Regions from separate parts of the Modicisalibacter sp. MOD 31.J genome, predicted to be linked through region 1. Evidence: predicted binding sites of a transcription regulator. Region 1 holds the regulator's gene; the other holds the start of a gene.
The links. Region 1 encodes sigma-54, which starts transcription at its own class of promoters, with help from an activator protein. Its sites were predicted from a motif close to TGGCACNNNNNTTGCTNT; they were not measured.

Region 2: a site for sigma-54 is predicted at 5,029-5,046, ahead of KGR00_RS01330 (2,4'-dihydroxyacetophenone dioxygenase family protein). Genes of this name have one in related genera too.

Annotation. Positions count from the first base shown of each region.
Region 1 is NZ_JAGXFF010000001.1:1,163,999-1,171,760, reverse strand. Features, by position in the region: gene mlaE (lipid asymmetry maintenance ABC transporter permease subunit MlaE) at 1-152, opposite strand, end outside; gene KGR00_RS05205 (ATP-binding cassette domain-containing protein) at 194-1,006, opposite strand; gene KGR00_RS05200 (KpsF/GutQ family sugar-phosphate isomerase) at 1,193-2,173, shown strand; gene KGR00_RS05195 (HAD family hydrolase) at 2,226-2,783, shown strand; gene lptC (LPS export ABC transporter periplasmic protein LptC) at 2,785-3,363, shown strand; gene lptA (lipopolysaccharide transport periplasmic protein LptA) at 3,372-3,887, shown strand; gene lptB (LPS export ABC transporter ATP-binding protein) at 3,920-4,645, shown strand; gene KGR00_RS05175 (RNA polymerase factor sigma-54) at 4,811-6,223, shown strand; gene raiA (ribosome-associated translation inhibitor RaiA) at 6,395-6,703, shown strand; gene ptsN (PTS IIA-like nitrogen regulatory protein PtsN) at 6,714-7,208, shown strand; gene rapZ (RNase adapter RapZ) at 7,308-7,762, shown strand, end outside.
Region 2 is NZ_JAGXFF010000001.1:291,016-298,777, reverse strand. Features, by position in the region: gene KGR00_RS01350 (carbohydrate porin) at 1-1,280, opposite strand, end outside; gene KGR00_RS01345 (MFS transporter) at 1,345-2,631, opposite strand; gene KGR00_RS01340 (alcohol dehydrogenase catalytic domain-containing protein) at 2,624-3,628, opposite strand; gene KGR00_RS01335 (SDR family NAD(P)-dependent oxidoreductase) at 3,628-4,446, opposite strand; gene KGR00_RS01330 (2,4'-dihydroxyacetophenone dioxygenase family protein) at 4,454-4,981, opposite strand; gene KGR00_RS01325 (sigma-54-dependent Fis family transcriptional regulator) at 5,251-7,029, shown strand; gene KGR00_RS01320 (Nramp family divalent metal transporter) at 7,148-7,762, opposite strand, start outside.

The DNA.
Region 1 (7,762 bases):
ACGCCCACGAAGTGCATCTGACGCAACCACAGCCGCCAGCCCTCCCGCGAAGGAATGCCGACACAGGACAGGAACAGGAACATCCCCGCCCGACCCAGGGCATCGATCACGTTCAGCGTCCCGCGCCCCAGCGCGACGACCTGGCGGACCAATGGATTGCGCGGGCGCCAGCGGCGCCCACCGCGTTCACGACTCACGAGGTCGCCCTCCCTGTCATGATGTCGGTGAAATAGTCCGGGGCCGGATAGTGGAACGGTACCGGCCCGTCCGGCTCGCCATGGATGAACTGGCGCACGCGCGCGTCCTGGTCGACGTTGAGCGTCGAGGGAGTGCCATGCGCCATGACCTGTCCATCGGAGATCACGTAGACATAGTCGGCGATCGACAGGGTCTCCTTGATGTCGTGGGACACGACCACGGCGGTGAGGCCCAGCGCCTGATTGACCGTCCTGATCAACTCGACCAGCACGCCCTTGGAGATCGGATCCTGGCCGACGAAGGGCTCGTCGTAGAGGATCAGATCCGGATCGAGGGCGATCGCCCGGGCCAGCGCGACACGGCGCAGCATACCCCCGGAGAGCTCCGACGGCATCAGCTTGTGTGCCCCGCGCAAGCCCACCGCCTCGAGCTTCATCAGCACGATGTCGCGGATCATCGCCTCGGGCAGGTCGGTGTGCACGCGCAGCGGAAAGGCCACGTTCTCGAACACCGACAGATCGGAGAACAGCGCCCCGCTCTGGAACAGCATGCCCATCCGGCGGCGCAGCCGGAACAGCGCGCGCCGCGAGAGCCGGTGCACGTCCTCGCCGGCGATGCGCACCGACCCGGCATCGGGATACAGCTGCCCGCCGATCAGCTTGAGCAGCGTGGTCTTGCCGGTGCCGCTCGGGCCCATGATCGCCGTGATCTTACCCTCGGGTACCTGCAGATCGACGCCGCGAAAGATGTCCTTCTCGCCGCGAGAGAAGTGCAGACCCTCCACCTCGACGAGCAACGATTCGTTCATCTGGGCAACCCAATGGCCGAAAATTATCGAACATTGTATCCTAACCATTGACGGCACAACCAGCCCGAGAGCGTCGGCGCTTGCATGGTCGCCCTGCAGCCCGTTTAATGAGCGTCCAGTCGCGACACCACGTCGGCCATTCACTGCCCGCGCCCCATCGAGCGCGCCATCAACCACGATCCCGTCATGACCATCGATCCCGAGTTCGCCTTTCGCGACAGCGCGCGACGCACCCTGCACCTGGAACAGCAGGCGATCGCCGCCCTCGACGCCAAGCTGTCGGAGGACTTCGACCGCGCCTGCCGGCTGATACTCGCCTGCGAAGGCCGCGTGGTGGTCACCGGGATGGGCAAGTCGGGGCACATCGCGCGCAAGATCGCCGCCACCCTGGCCAGCACCGGCACCCCGGCCTTCTACGTCCACCCCGGCGAGGCCAGCCACGGCGACCTGGGCATGATCACCGCCCGCGACGTGGTACTGGCGCTGTCGAATTCCGGCGAGACCCAGGAGATCACCGCCCTGCTGCCGCTGCTCAAGCGCATGGGCGCCCCCCTGATCAGCATGACCGGGCGCCCGGCCTCGGCGCTGGCCCGCCATGCCGAGGCCCATCTGGACGCCGGCGTCGAGCGCGAGGCCTGTCCGCTGGACCTGGCTCCCACCGCCTCGACCACCGCCGCCCTGGCCCTCGGCGACGCGCTCGCCGTGGCCCTGCTCGAGGCCCGCGGTTTCACCGCCGAGGATTTCGCGCTGTCGCATCCCGGTGGCAGCCTGGGGCGCCGCCTGCTACTCAAGGTCGAGGACCTCATGCATACTGGCCAGCGCCTGCCCAGCGTGACGCTCGGCAGCCCGCTGCGCGACGCGCTGCTCGAGATCACCCGCAAGGGGCTGGGCTTCACCTGCGTGGTCGACGCCCGGGGCCGGTTGTGCGGCGTCTACACCGATGGCGACCTGCGCCGCACCCTCGATCAATACAGCGACCTGCATGCCCTGCGCGTCGACGACGTGATGACGCCAGGTGGCAAGCGCATTCGTCCCGACGTGCTCGCCGCCCAGGCGGTCAAGCTCATGGAGGACAACCGCATCACCGCGCTGGCGGTGGTCGACGCCGAGGACCGCCCGGTCGGTGCCCTGCACATGCACGACCTGCTGACCAGCGGCGTCATCTAGCCATCCGCCACGCGAGGCCAGTCGCGTCGTCACGCAATTCAAGGAGACACTCATGGTTCTCGACCCGCGCCTCAACCATCCCGCCCTCGTGGAGCGCGCCCGCCACGTGCGCCTGCTGGCGCTCGACGTGGACGGCGTGATGACCGACGGCCAGCTCTATTTCCAGGCCGACGGTCAGGAGACCAAGGCCTTCTCGACCCAGGACGGCCAGGGCATCAAGCTGCTGCGTCAGGCCGGTGTCGAGGTCGCGCTGATCACCGGGCGCGACTCGCCGATGGTCACCCGGCGCGCCGCGGCGCTGGGCATCGAGCACGTCTTCCAGGGCAGCGACGCCAAGCTCGACCTGCTGCGCCGCCTGATCCAGCGGCTCGGTCTGGCGATGCATCAGGTCGCCTACTGCGGCGACGACCTGCCCGACCTGGCGCCCATCAAGCGCGCCGGCCTGGGCATCAGCGTACCCAACGCCCCGCGTTATATCCGCGAGCATGCGCTCTGGGTGACCGATCGCGCCGGCGGCCACGGTGCCGTCCGCGAGATCTGCGACGGCCTGCTCGAGCTCCAGGGCCACTGGGCGTCGGTGCTCGACACCTACCTGCACGGCCAGGCCTGACATGGCGATGCGTCTCCCGCGCCTGTCGGCCAAGTGGTGGCTCGTGGTGCTGCTGATCGCGCTGGGCGGGGTGCTCTCGGTCATCGAACAGCGCGGCAGCGCGCCGCCCGGCCCGGTCCCCGAGGGCGAGACCGGCGAGCCCGACTACTACCTCGAAGACGCCGAGCTGACGCGCTTCGACAGCCAGGGCCAGGCCTACCAGCGCCTCGCCACACCGCGTCTCGAGCACACCCCGGGTGACGACGTGACCCGCCTCGACACCCCGGATGGGCGGCTCGTCGACGCCAAGGGCCGGGTCTGGTTCGCCACCGCCGACAAGGGTAGGCTGGAAACCGGCGGCAACCCGCTGATCCTGACCGGCGACGCCCAGCTCCAGACGCCCGGTGAAGGGTGGCGGATCAACAGCCAGACCCTGATCTACGATGCCGACCAGCGCCACGCCTGGAGCGACACCGAGACGGTGCTTCACAAGCACCGCCAGCGGGTCCGCGGCGAGCGCTTCGACGCCTGGATCGACACCGGCCAACTGCGCCTGGCCGGCGACGTCCACGGTTTTCACCCGCCGATCAGTCAACAGTGAGGATACCCATGCGAGCCTACCTCGCCGGACTCGGCCTGACCGCGCTGACCCTGCTCGCGCCATCGGCCATGGCGCTGGAGAGCGATGCCAGCCAACCCATCAACGTCGCCGCCGATCGCCTCGAGCTCGACGACCGCGCCGGCACCGCCGTCTACACCGGCAACGTCGACATGCAGCAGGGCAGCATGGTGCTCAAGGCCCACCGGGTCGAGATCGAACGCAACGACCAGGGCGAAGTGACCCGGGTCACCGCCACCGGCCAGCAGCAGCGCGCCTACCTCGAGCAGCGCCCGGCCCCCGATGACGAACTGGTCAAGGGCTGGGGCGACACCGTCGTCTACCATGCCGGGGCGCGCCGCGTCGAACTGATCGGCCACGCCGAGCTGCATCAGGCCAAGGACACCTTCAACGGCGCCTATGTCGAATACTATCTCGACAGTCGCAAGGTCCAGGCCCGCTCCAACGCCCAGGGCAGCCAGGACCAGCGCGTGCGCATGACCCTCACCCCCAAGTCGTCGCAATGACGAGCGCCGACAACCGAGGAGAATCGTCCGCGATGAAGACGCTCACCGCCAGCCATCTGGCCAAGAGCTACAAGAATCGCCGGGTGGTCCAGGACATCAGCCTGACCATCGGTCAGGGCAGCATCGTCGGCCTGCTGGGCCCCAACGGCGCCGGCAAGACCACCTCGTTCTACATGATCGTGGGGCTGGTGCGCGCCGACGCCGGCGAAGTGGCGATCGACGACCAGGACCTCAGCCGGGCGCCCATGCATCACCGGGCTCGCGCGGGGATCGGCTACCTCCCTCAGGAGGCCTCGATCTTCCGCAAGCTCTCGGTGGCCGACAACATCATGGCGATCCTCGAGACCCGCCGGGATCTCGACAAGGCCGCCCGCCGGACGCAGCTCGAGCACCTGCTCGAGGAGTTCCACATCGACCACATTCGCGACAACATGGGCATGAGCCTGTCCGGCGGCGAACGCCGCCGCGTGGAGATCGCCCGCTCGCTGGCCACCGAACCGGCCTTCATCCTGCTCGACGAGCCGTTCGCCGGCGTCGATCCGATCTCGGTGGGCGAGATCAAGGGCATCATCCGCCAGCTTCGCGACCGGGGCATCGGCATCCTGATCACCGATCACAACGTCCGCGAGACACTGGATATCTGCGACAAGGCCTACATCGTCGGCGACGGCCAGATCATCGCCGAGGGCGGCGCCGAGGCGATCCTCGCCAGCAAGAAGGTCCGCGAGGTCTACCTGGGCAACGAATTCCGCCTGTAGTCGCGACCGGCGCCGTCCCGCCCCTCCTGCCTCGGCGCCGCGTCCTGCAAGGCATCGCCGCTAGCCGGCCGCCGGAATAGTGGCACGGTTATTGCTTTAAGGCTTGCAAGCCTTTCGGCGTCAGGATAACGTGTCGACAAATTCTCTCGATGACGCTTCTTCGCCATGGCTATGAAACCCACGTTGCAGCTTCGGGTCGGCACCCAGTTGACCATGACGCCACAGCTGCAGCAGGCCATCCAGTTGCTGCAGCTGTCGACGCTGGACCTGCGCCAGGAGATCCAGCAGGCGCTCGAGTCCAATCCCATGCTCGAGATGGAGGAAGAGTTCGGCGAGACCACGTCCAGCGAACCGGCCGAGGATGACTGGAGCCAGGACATCCCCGACGAACTGAGCGTCGACAGCGACTGGTCCGATACCTATCAGGACCTCGCGCCGGCCGGCAGTCGCAGCGAGGATGGCCCCGACTTCGACCGCAACGCCGCCGGCGAGAGCCTTCAGGACCACCTGCTCTGGCAGCTCGACATGGCCGATCTCGACACCCGCGAGCGGCTGATCGCCGAGACCCTGATCGACGCGATCACCGCCGACGGCTATCTCGACGGCGAGCTCGACACCCTCGCCGAAGGACTTCGCGCCCAGGGCCTCGCCGGACTCCGCGCCAGCGACGTCGAGCAGGTCCTCTACCGTCTGCAACAGTTCGACCCGACCGGGGTGTTCGCCCGCGACCTGCGCGAGTGCCTGCTGCTCCAGCTCGGTACCCTGCCCGACGACACGCCGCTGCTGCCCCAGGCCAAGCGCCTGGTTCGCCAGTTCCTCGAAGCGCTCGCCGGTGACGATCGCAAGCTGCTCAAGCGGCGCCTGCGCCTCGAGGACGACCAGCTGGATTCGGTGATCGCCCTGATCCGCGCGCTCGACCCGCGCCCGGGCCAGGCCTTCGACGACAGTGCCAGCGACTACGTGATCCCCGACCTGCTCGCCCGTCGCGTACGCGACGGCTGGCGCATCGAGCTCAATCCGGAGGCGCTGCCACGGCTGCGCATCCAGCCCGACTACGCCGCCCTGATCCGCCGCGCCGACAAGAGCGACGACAATACCTTCATGAAGCAGCACCTGCAGGAGGCCCGCTGGCTGATCAAGAGCCTGTCGAGCCGCAACGACACCCTGCTCAAGGTCGGCCGCGAGATCATGACGCGCCAGCTCGACTTCCTCGAGCGCGGCGAGGAAGCCATGAAGCCCCTGATCCTCGCCGACATCGCCCAGGCCGTGGAGATGCACGAATCGACCATCTCGCGGGTGACCACCCAGAAGTTCATCCATACCCCGCGCGGCGTCTTCGAACTCAAGTACTTCTTTTCGAGCCACGTCGGCGGCGAAGGCGACGCGCACTCCAGCACCGCCATCCGCGCCCGGCTCAAGAAACTGATCGGCGAGGAGCCGCCGCGCAAGCCGCTTTCCGACAGCAAGCTGGTCGACCTGCTCGCCGAGGACGGCATCCAGGTCGCGCGACGCACCGTGGCCAAGTATCGCGAGGCCATGGGCATCCCCTCCTCCAGCGAGCGCAAGCGCCTCGCCTGAACACCGCGTCCCGCCCGGCACAGGGAAGGTGCCGCTCCCCGTCACCCCGCCGACACGCCCGCCCGCGAACGACAAATTTCACGCCTGCCTCTCGGGTAATCCCGCGGGGGTTTGCTAAGCTGCAAAAAGGGTTACAATCGAGCCACCACCCGCGGTAACAGGAGCGTGCCCATGCAAGCCAACATCACCGGCCATCACGTCGAACTGACGGATGCTCTGCGTGACTACGTCAACGAGAAACTCATGCGGCTGGAACGCCATTACGACAACATCACCACGGCCCAGGTGACGCTGTCGATCGAGAAGGAGCGTCAACAGGCCGCCTGTACCCTGCACGCCGCCGGTGCCGATCTGCACGCCGAAGCCGAGAATGCGGACATGTACGCCGCCATCGACGCGCTGGCCGACAAGCTCGACCGCCAGCTCGTCAAGCACAAGGAGAAGGCCCAGGCCCGCGCGCAAGGCGCCGGCGCCCGCTGACCCCTCCATCATGACACTGGAAGCCATCCTTCCCCCCGAGCGCACCCTGTTCGCGGTGCCCGGGGGGAGCAAGAAACGCGTACTGGAGTTCTTCAGTACCTTCATCGCGCAGAACACGCCCAGCCTCGACAGCCAGGAAGTCTTCAGCCGGCTGATCGGACGGGAACGCCTGGGCAGTACCGGCATCGGCAACGGTGTCGCCATTCCGCATGCGCGCAATCCGCACTGCAAGGCCCCGATCGCCGGCTTTCTGAAGCTCCAGGAGCCCATCGACTTCGATGCGGTCGACGGCGAGCCGGTCGATCTGATCTTCGTCCTGCTGGTTCCCGAGGAAGCGGATGACACGCACCTGGCGCTGCTCGGCCAGGTCGCCGGCATCATGAACGATGCCGACACGCGCAGTCGTCTGCGCCACAGCGAGAGCCAGCGCGACCTCTACGACATCCTGCTCGACGCGATCCGCCACCAGGGCGACCCGTCGGCCAGTGCGCGACAGGCTCCCTGACGGCCGGACACCGCTTCGCGCCACGCGCGAAACGTGTCAACATTCCCCGGGGCGCCGCGTCGCCCCGCCTTACTCATCGCCACCAGGGAGAGCCGCTCGATGCAGCTCGTGATCATCAGCGGTCGTTCCGGGTCGGGCAAGTCGATCGCCCTGCAGGCCCTGGAAGACCTCGGCTTCTACGCCATCGACAACCTGCCGGCCATGCTCCTCGACGCCCTGATCGACGAGCTCCAGCAGGACGACACCGACCGCTCGAGCATCGCCGTGAGCATCGACGCCCGCAATCTGCCCGTCGCCCTCGCGCGTTTTCCCGACCAGCTCGACACGGTACGCAGCCGCGGTATCGACTGTCAGGTGGTCTACCTCACCGCCGAGGACAAGATCCTCCTCGAGCGCTATTCGGCGACTCGCCGCCGCCACCCGCTGACCCGCGACAGCGAGATGACGCTCGCCGAGGCGATCGAATCCGAGGAGGACGCCCTGTCGCGGATTCGCGATCTCGCCGATCTGGTGATCGACACCTCGCAACTCTCGGTTCACGAACTGCGCGGGCG
Region 2 (7,762 bases), 870 kb from region 1:
TTCGTCTCGACACGGTACACGTTCCGGGACCCTGTATCGGTCGTCCCGCCATTGGCGATGCGAGCGGCACGCTGTGCCTCGAGCTGACGGCTCCCCAGGCGGGCATAACTCACCTTGATATTGGCCATGTCGGCCGGTCGATCAAAGGGGTTCAGATAGGTTAGCCCCGTTTCGACGAAGGCCTGGTAGGGTTGGTTGTCACCGGGCGCCGCCTCCATCGATCCGAACACGAGCAGCGCCTCCGGGTCCACGCTGTCTCCCCGTCCCCCATCCGGGCGCCAGAACGCCTGGCGGAACTTGAACATGACACCGGCGGTACCACTGCCGTCACGCTCGCCGGTACGCGGGTCGTACTGATCACTGGTGTTGTAGAACCCGATGAGTTCGTAGCGTCCGGGATACGTCGCCTCCGAGAACGTCGTCTCGTGGCCGATGGCGGCAAGAATGCTCTCCCCGGCGGAATCCGAGGGATTCCAGTCGAAGCCATGCCCCTTGTCCAGATACTGCTGAGGATCGGACTCGAAGACGCCCAGCTTCAGGCTCTTGTGGTTGCCTAGCCGGAGCTGCCCGAATGCGCCCCAGGAGGCGTAGGGTGGCGGGAGCGACCCCGTCGCATAATCCCAGATGGGGTCGTTGCAGGCCACGACACTGGAACAGTTGTTCTCGAAGAAGTAGCGCCGGGCGTTGGTACGGCCCAGCACGGTCTTCAATCGGCCATCGAAATAGGTCTGCTCATAGGAAAACTGCGACAGGTAACCGCTGGAAATATCGTTGCGCGCCGGCGATCCACCGAAATAGCCGCCCGCGGCACCGGCATAGGCGGATGTGGTAGGTTGCCCGACATTATAATTGCCGGGGAAGGCAATATATTCCAGATGGAAGGTCGCATCGGGTATGTCAAATAGCCTTTCCAGGTCGAAGTCGGCCCCGGCGAATATGTTATTGGTGACAGCGTGACTCCCTTCTCTGGGGCCGGTGGACGGGTTGCCGACCCACAGGGACCAGAGCGATAGATGCGGCTTGATGCCGGCAGCATCGAGCTCTCTTCCCAGCCCGCTGAACAGGGGTTCTTTCTGGGTCAGGCGGGGGGCCTCTTGATTGTCATCGAGTCGCTCCGATAGTGCTGACTTTTCTGCCCAGGCGTTCGAGGATACCGCCATGATGACGGCGGCCGACAAGACCGGCCTGGCCAGCGCCAGCATGCGGAACTTGGAAATGTTTCGGCGCGAAATTCCATGCCGACCTTGGAAATGACGGCGTGCAGGGATCGAGGCGTTCATTGTTATCCTTATGATTATTTGGCGTGCGTTTATGACTATTGTTTTTTCGGCACCAGGGCCGGATTCAATTGAGTGATGTCGAGGCGAGCGTCTCTTGCGACCGCCTGGCCAGGACCGCCGGGGCAGTCTCCTGAAGCCCCATGGCCAGGATGCCGGCGATCACACAGATACCGCTCATCAGCCAGAGCGGCGCGGACTCGCCAGCCACGTCGGCCGCCGCACCGGCCACCGTGGGCAGGATGCCACCGCCCAGGACCTCGCCAATGCCGCACACGAAACCGAGGGCCGTGGCGATGTAGCGTGCATCGACGGTTTCGGAGGGAACGATGGCCATGAACAGCGGGAAGATGCCGTTCAGGGACCAGCCGAAGAAGAACAACAGGGCGAGGATGAACGCATGCCCCTGGAAGTACATGGCGCCCAGGGTCAGAATCAGCCCCATGAAGGGCGTGATGATCATCACCGGCTTACGGCCGATTCGATCGGAAATACCGCTGACCACGAAGCTCCCGACGGCCGCCGAGATGCCCAGGGTCCCCATCAGCCAGCCCATCACTTCTGGCGAGTAGCCGCGCACACTGGTGAGATAGATCGGCATGAAGGACCAGCAGACCACCAGATAGCCGACCAGCAGGATCGCCATCAGCGAGCAGATGACCATGTTTCGGTGGGCGAGCATCTCCTTGATACTCGGTCGCCGTGAGGCTGGCTTGTCACCCACCGCGGACGGTACCGGAGAAACGCCGGGCTCCCGCATCAGCCACCAGATCAATCCGGCGGCGATCAGCCCCGGCACCCCGGCGAGGAAGAACGCCTCGCGCCAGCCGAAGGCCGTGGCGATGGCGACCAGCACTACCGGGGCCGCGAAGGAGCCCAGCAGGTTCGAGCCGAAGTTCTGCATCACGCCCATGGCCACGCCCCTACGCTTGGGCGTCACTTCCATGGCCGTCACCGTCTGCGATATCGGCAGAATGGGTCCCTCGGCGACCCCCATGAGCAACCGCGCACCGAGCAGCAGCAGGAAGGAGCTGGCGAGCCCCGTCAGGAAGGAGCAGAGGGAGAAAATGATGGTCGCCAGAATGAGAAAGCTCTTTCTTCGCCCGCTACGATCGGACATCGCGCCGAATATCAGGCCCGACAGGGCCCAGGTAATCGACAGTGCCGACGCCGTCAGACCTATCTGGGTGTTCGTCAGCCCGAGTTCGGGCTGGACGAAGGGCATCAGAAAGTTCAGCGCATTCCGGTCGAAGAAGACGATACCGAAGTTGAAGCTCAGCAGGGCTACCAGAATGATCTGGTAGCGTGAGCTGACAGGCGCGTCGGGGATGGCATTAGCATTGTTGTTATTCATGATTGATTAGCACCTTGCATTGGCGAGTGCGGTTTTTCAGGGACTCGAATACCGTCGGCGCGTCTTGCAGCGACACCGTCTCGGTAATCAAGTGGCGAGGTTCGACGGCACCGGCGTCGAGTACGTCCAGGGCACTTTCGTACTCGCGTCGGGAAAAGAAGGCCGCCGTCTGCAGACGGACTTCCTTCGACAGGGCGGCAAAGGGGACGAAACTGTCGGGTTTGGTGCAAAGGCCGAGGAGCAGGATCGTGCCATGCGGGCGCACCTGCTCGATGGCCTGGGCGATGAGTCCCGGCACACCGGCACATTCGAAGACGACGTCCGCCTCCCCGCCGAGCTGACGTTCCGCGGCCGCCACGGGTTCCTGCGGGGCACAGACGAAACCGGTCGCTCCCATGTAATGGGCACGCTGCTCCTGATAGCGGGCGATGTCCTGGACGACGACCTGTCTCGCTCCGAAGCGACGCGCCCAGAACGCGGCCGCCAGACCGATGGGACCGGCACCGAGGATCAGCACGCGGTCCCCGGGGCGCATGCCGGAGAGCCGGACGCCGTGGAGCGCCACGGCCAACGGCTCGACGATCGCCCCGTCGTCCGTGTTCACCCCCTCGGGCAGCGCAATGCACTGGCGTGCCGCGGTGGCCGCGTATTCGCCATAGCCCCCGCCTTCGAGCACCATCTGCCGGCACCAGGCCGGGTCCCCCGACAGGCAGGAGAGACAGCGCCCGCAACTGCGGAAGGGCATGACGGAGACCAGTTGCCCCGTGCGCAGGTTATCGACCGCGGTACCGCAGGCGACGATCTCGCCGGCATACTCGTGACCCAGCACGTCGCCGGGGCAGAGGCCGAAGACGGCATCTTCGGTCATGTGCAGATCGGACCCGCAGATCCCGCAGCGCCTCACCTGAATGACGACTTCGTCGTCGCCCGGCGTGGGATCGGGAAGCTCGCGGATCTCCAGCGGCCGGTGCAGTTCATGGAAAACGGCAGCACGCATCAGCCGACCCTCCCCAACGAGGTCCCGCCATCGATGACCAGTTGCGCCCCCGTCATGTACGAGGACGCCTCCGAGGCCAGATAGAGGGCGAGCGCCTTGATCTGCTCCGGCTCCGCCAGTTGCCCCAGGGGTACCTTGGCATCCCAGCTCTGGCGCACGTCCGAGTCTTTCAGCCAGCCGCCGCCGATATTGGTGACGAAGCCCCCCGGCGCGATGGTGTTGACGCGTATCCCGAACGCCGCGAGTTCCAGGGCCAGTTGGCGGACCATGTGCGACACCCCGGCCTTGGCCGGCATGTAGGGCAGGCCCACCACGGGCTCGGTGATGACGGCGGCGTTCGACGAAGTGACGACGATGGAGCCGCGGCGCCGGGGCTTCATGTACTTAGCCGCCATGCGCAGGGTATTGAAGGTGCCCGTCAGATTGATGGCGATCGTGCGATCCCAGCGGGCCGGGTCCAGGGTGTCGACCTGCCCGTCCTCGTTGCGCCAGCCGCCCGGATTCCAGAAGCCCGCCCCCGGATCGATACCGGCATTGGCGAAGACGATATCCAGACCGTCGAAGCGGCGCACATGCTCCTCGAACACCAGGCGCGTCTGTTCCCGGTCGGCCACATCGAGCGCCTGGACATGCACCTCGAAGCCCTGCTCCCGCAAGCGCGCCGCTTCACGTATCGCGGCGTCGACATCGATATCCGCCAGCGTGACGCGAGCGCCGTTTTCCACCAGGGCTTCGACATAAGCGAGACCCAGACCCGAGGCGCCTCCCGTCACCAATGCCGAGCGTCCTTCGACGCTGAACTGTTCCAAGACACGCATACCCACCTCACAGAAACAGTTGATCGTTGATGGGAATGCCGTTTTCTTCGCAGTAAGTGACGTAGTGATTGATGAACCAGAAGACGTCCAGGGTTTCCGCCCATTCGCCATTCTCGTCGTAGAACTCATTGGCTCCCTGCATCCAGAACAGCGCCTTCATGCCATTCGGCTCATCGGTCACCAGGGTGTGGGCCTGGCCGGGCATTTCGGTGATGAAATCACCGGGGCCGCAGGTCCAGTCGTACTCCAGATAGCGAAAACTTCCCTCCATCCCCACGGCCCAGACCATGCCACGGTGCTTGTGTGTACCGATGACACCCGGCCCCTTTATCCACAAGATATTGCAGTAGACATTGTTCCTGACATCGAAAGCCAGATGGCGTATTGCGGCATTATCGCCAAAAGGCACCCACGGGCTTTCCGCTTCCGAGCGCCCGATATAACTCCCTTCTCGCCCGAAGCGATCCTGCATGGCTTTCATCGGCTCCGGCACTTCGACGATTTTATAGGCCGTGCTTGCGGGGGCATTCGACATGGTCTTTCTCCTCTCAATGTTGCGTCATCGGGGTCTTCCATTAACCAGCAGCAAGCCACATGCCACCGATGAAGAGAGATAGACCATTGTATAAGTCACAGGCATAACCCCCCATTGAGACAACGAAATCCCATCCGCAATGAAGACCAATGACTAACGGCAAGACAGGTCACGATCCTCTAGAATTTATAAAATTCATTTTTTTCACAAAAAATTCTAAAACCGAGGCCAAATCGAACTCATATCTGCGACTTTGGTAGGGTCAATACATGCCCAGAAAACTGCGCCTTTCGGAGATCACGGCACAGGCTCGGCGAGCCAATGTCGTCGAAGATGTGCTGCATGCCGGCGACCCGCCGACGCTGCACGACCTGACGGAGAGTCTGCGTTTCACCCCCAACGACGGGCGAATCTGGTTCGACACCCGCCGCATGCTGCTGTTCGGCGCCAACTCGTTCGGCGCCCTGCGTCGTGAGCTGATCGAGGCGCTGGGCCCCATCGGCGCACGCGATCTGCTGATGCGCGTCGGCTTCTCGGCCGGGGCCTCGGATGCCGCCTTCGTGCGCAAGCACTGGCCGGATAACGACGACGCCGGGGTCTTGAGCGCGGGCGAGCGCCTGCATGCCGTCATGGGAATGGTCAAGGTCGAGACCATACGCCGCGATCACGACATCCCCAACGGCACCTTCGACGCGGAGTTTCTCTGGCACGACTCCATCGAAGCCGCCGAGCACATCAAGGCCTACGGCCTTTCCCCGGAGCCCATCTGCTGGATGCAGCTCGGCTATGCCAGTGGCTATGCCAGCGCCTTCTATGGCAAGCGCGTGATCTATCGGGAACTCGAGTGCGCCGGCTGTGGCCATGCGCACTGCCGGATCGTGGGTGAAACCACCAATGAGCGCATGGACGACTTCGACGATCTCGGCTGGCTGCAGCTCGACCGGCACACGTTGCCGAATGCCGAGGCACCGGCGCGAGCCTCCCGGCGCAAGACCGAGGTGCCACCAGCCCCGGGGAGCACCGCCGCCGGTAGCGATTTTCAGAGGATCGTGGGGATTTCCGCCGCCGTCAGCATCGCCCTGCAGAAGATCGAGCGCGTGGCCCCCACGCCGGCCACCGTGCTGCTCAATGGCGAGTCGGGGGTGGGCAAGGATCTCTTCGCCAATGCGTTGCACCGCAACAGCCTGCTGGCAGAAGGCCCCTTCGTCGCCCTCAACTGCGCGGCGATCCCCGATACGCTGATCGAGGCCGAGCTGTTCGGCGTGGAGAAAGGCGCCTTCACCGGGGCGGAACGCAGTCGCCCCGGGCGTTTCGAACGCGCCGACGGCGGGACCCTCTTTCTCGATGAAATCCCGTCATTGAGCCTGGAAGCCCAAGGCAAGCTGCTGCGCACGCTGCAGGATGGCGAGATAGAGCGCGTCGGCGGGGGCCAGCCGATCCGGGTCGACGTGCGCATCGTCGCCGCCTCGAACAAGGATCTGTTTCAGGAAGTTCAGGCCGGCCGCTTCAGAGAGGACCTCTACTACCGCCTCAACGTCTTCCCGATTCGGCTGCCGCCGTTGCGGGAGCGGCGCGACGACATTCCGCTGCTGGTCGAGCATTTCTCACGCCACTACGCCGAGCGCTATCGGAAATCGATCACCGGGCTGACCCGCAAGGCCTCCGACGCCTTGCTGGAATACGACTACCCCGGCAACATCCGCGAACTCCAGAACCTGGTGGAACGTGGCGTCATCAATGCCATGGATGGCGGGCCGATCGATGTCTTTCACCTGTTCGAGGACACCGCCTTCTCCTCGAACCCCGGCCCCCGGCTCAGAATCAACCGCGCCGGCGACCTCGAGACGACCGACGCCGGCGGCGCCAGGACGCCCGGCCAGCCCACCACAGAGCGGGAAGTCGAGATGCTTGAACGGGTGCTCAGCGACAGCGAAGGCAACGTCTCCCAGGCCGCCCGCGACCTGGGCATCACCCGCGCCAAGCTCGCCTATCGACTGCAGAAGCTGGAGCTGGACCCCAGCCGGTATCGCTATCCCAACAAGTGGTGAGCGCTGGCGATGACTCGCGCCAAGGATATCCAGAACGAGGGACGAAAGCCGCCGCTAAATGGTTTCCATGCTTCGCCAGCTCGCCATCAATGCCACGGGACCTGGATGCGCCTCGGGCTCAACCGAAGAGTTTGACAATAAGCCGGAACGAGATGGAAAAGATGGCAATGAGACCCAGGATGGCGAACCCGGTCTGCCAGGGCCCGTTCCGGAGATCGCCCATGACATCGCGGCGTTGCGTCAGCAGGAAGAGAATGATCCCCAGGAAAGGAGCGACCAGAACCGTCAACGCTTGAGCGATCAGGATCAACTCGATGGGAGACCCCTTGGACACCAGGGTGACTCCCGCCCCCCAGGCCAGAACACCGTACACCAGAATCTTGACCCGCCAGGAGGAAAGGCGGCTGTCCCAGCCCAGGGCATCCGCGAGCAGAGTACCACCGGCCGAGGCGTTGGCCGCCATAGAGGAGAAAGCCGCCGCAAAAAAGCCCAGACCGAACAGAGTGGAACCCAGTCGTCCCGCCAACGGTTCAAGTACGCTTGCCAGTTGCGGGAAGGTGGTCACCACGGCCCCCGTCGCGTTGAGCACGGCGGAAGCCACGATGATGATCAACATCGCCATGACAGCCGTCGCCATGTTGCCCGGCAACGTATCCATGAGTGTGATGGCACGATACTGCTCTCGCTTGAGCTTTCTCTCGTGGATGGCGTAGCCGGTATAGAATGCCGAGTT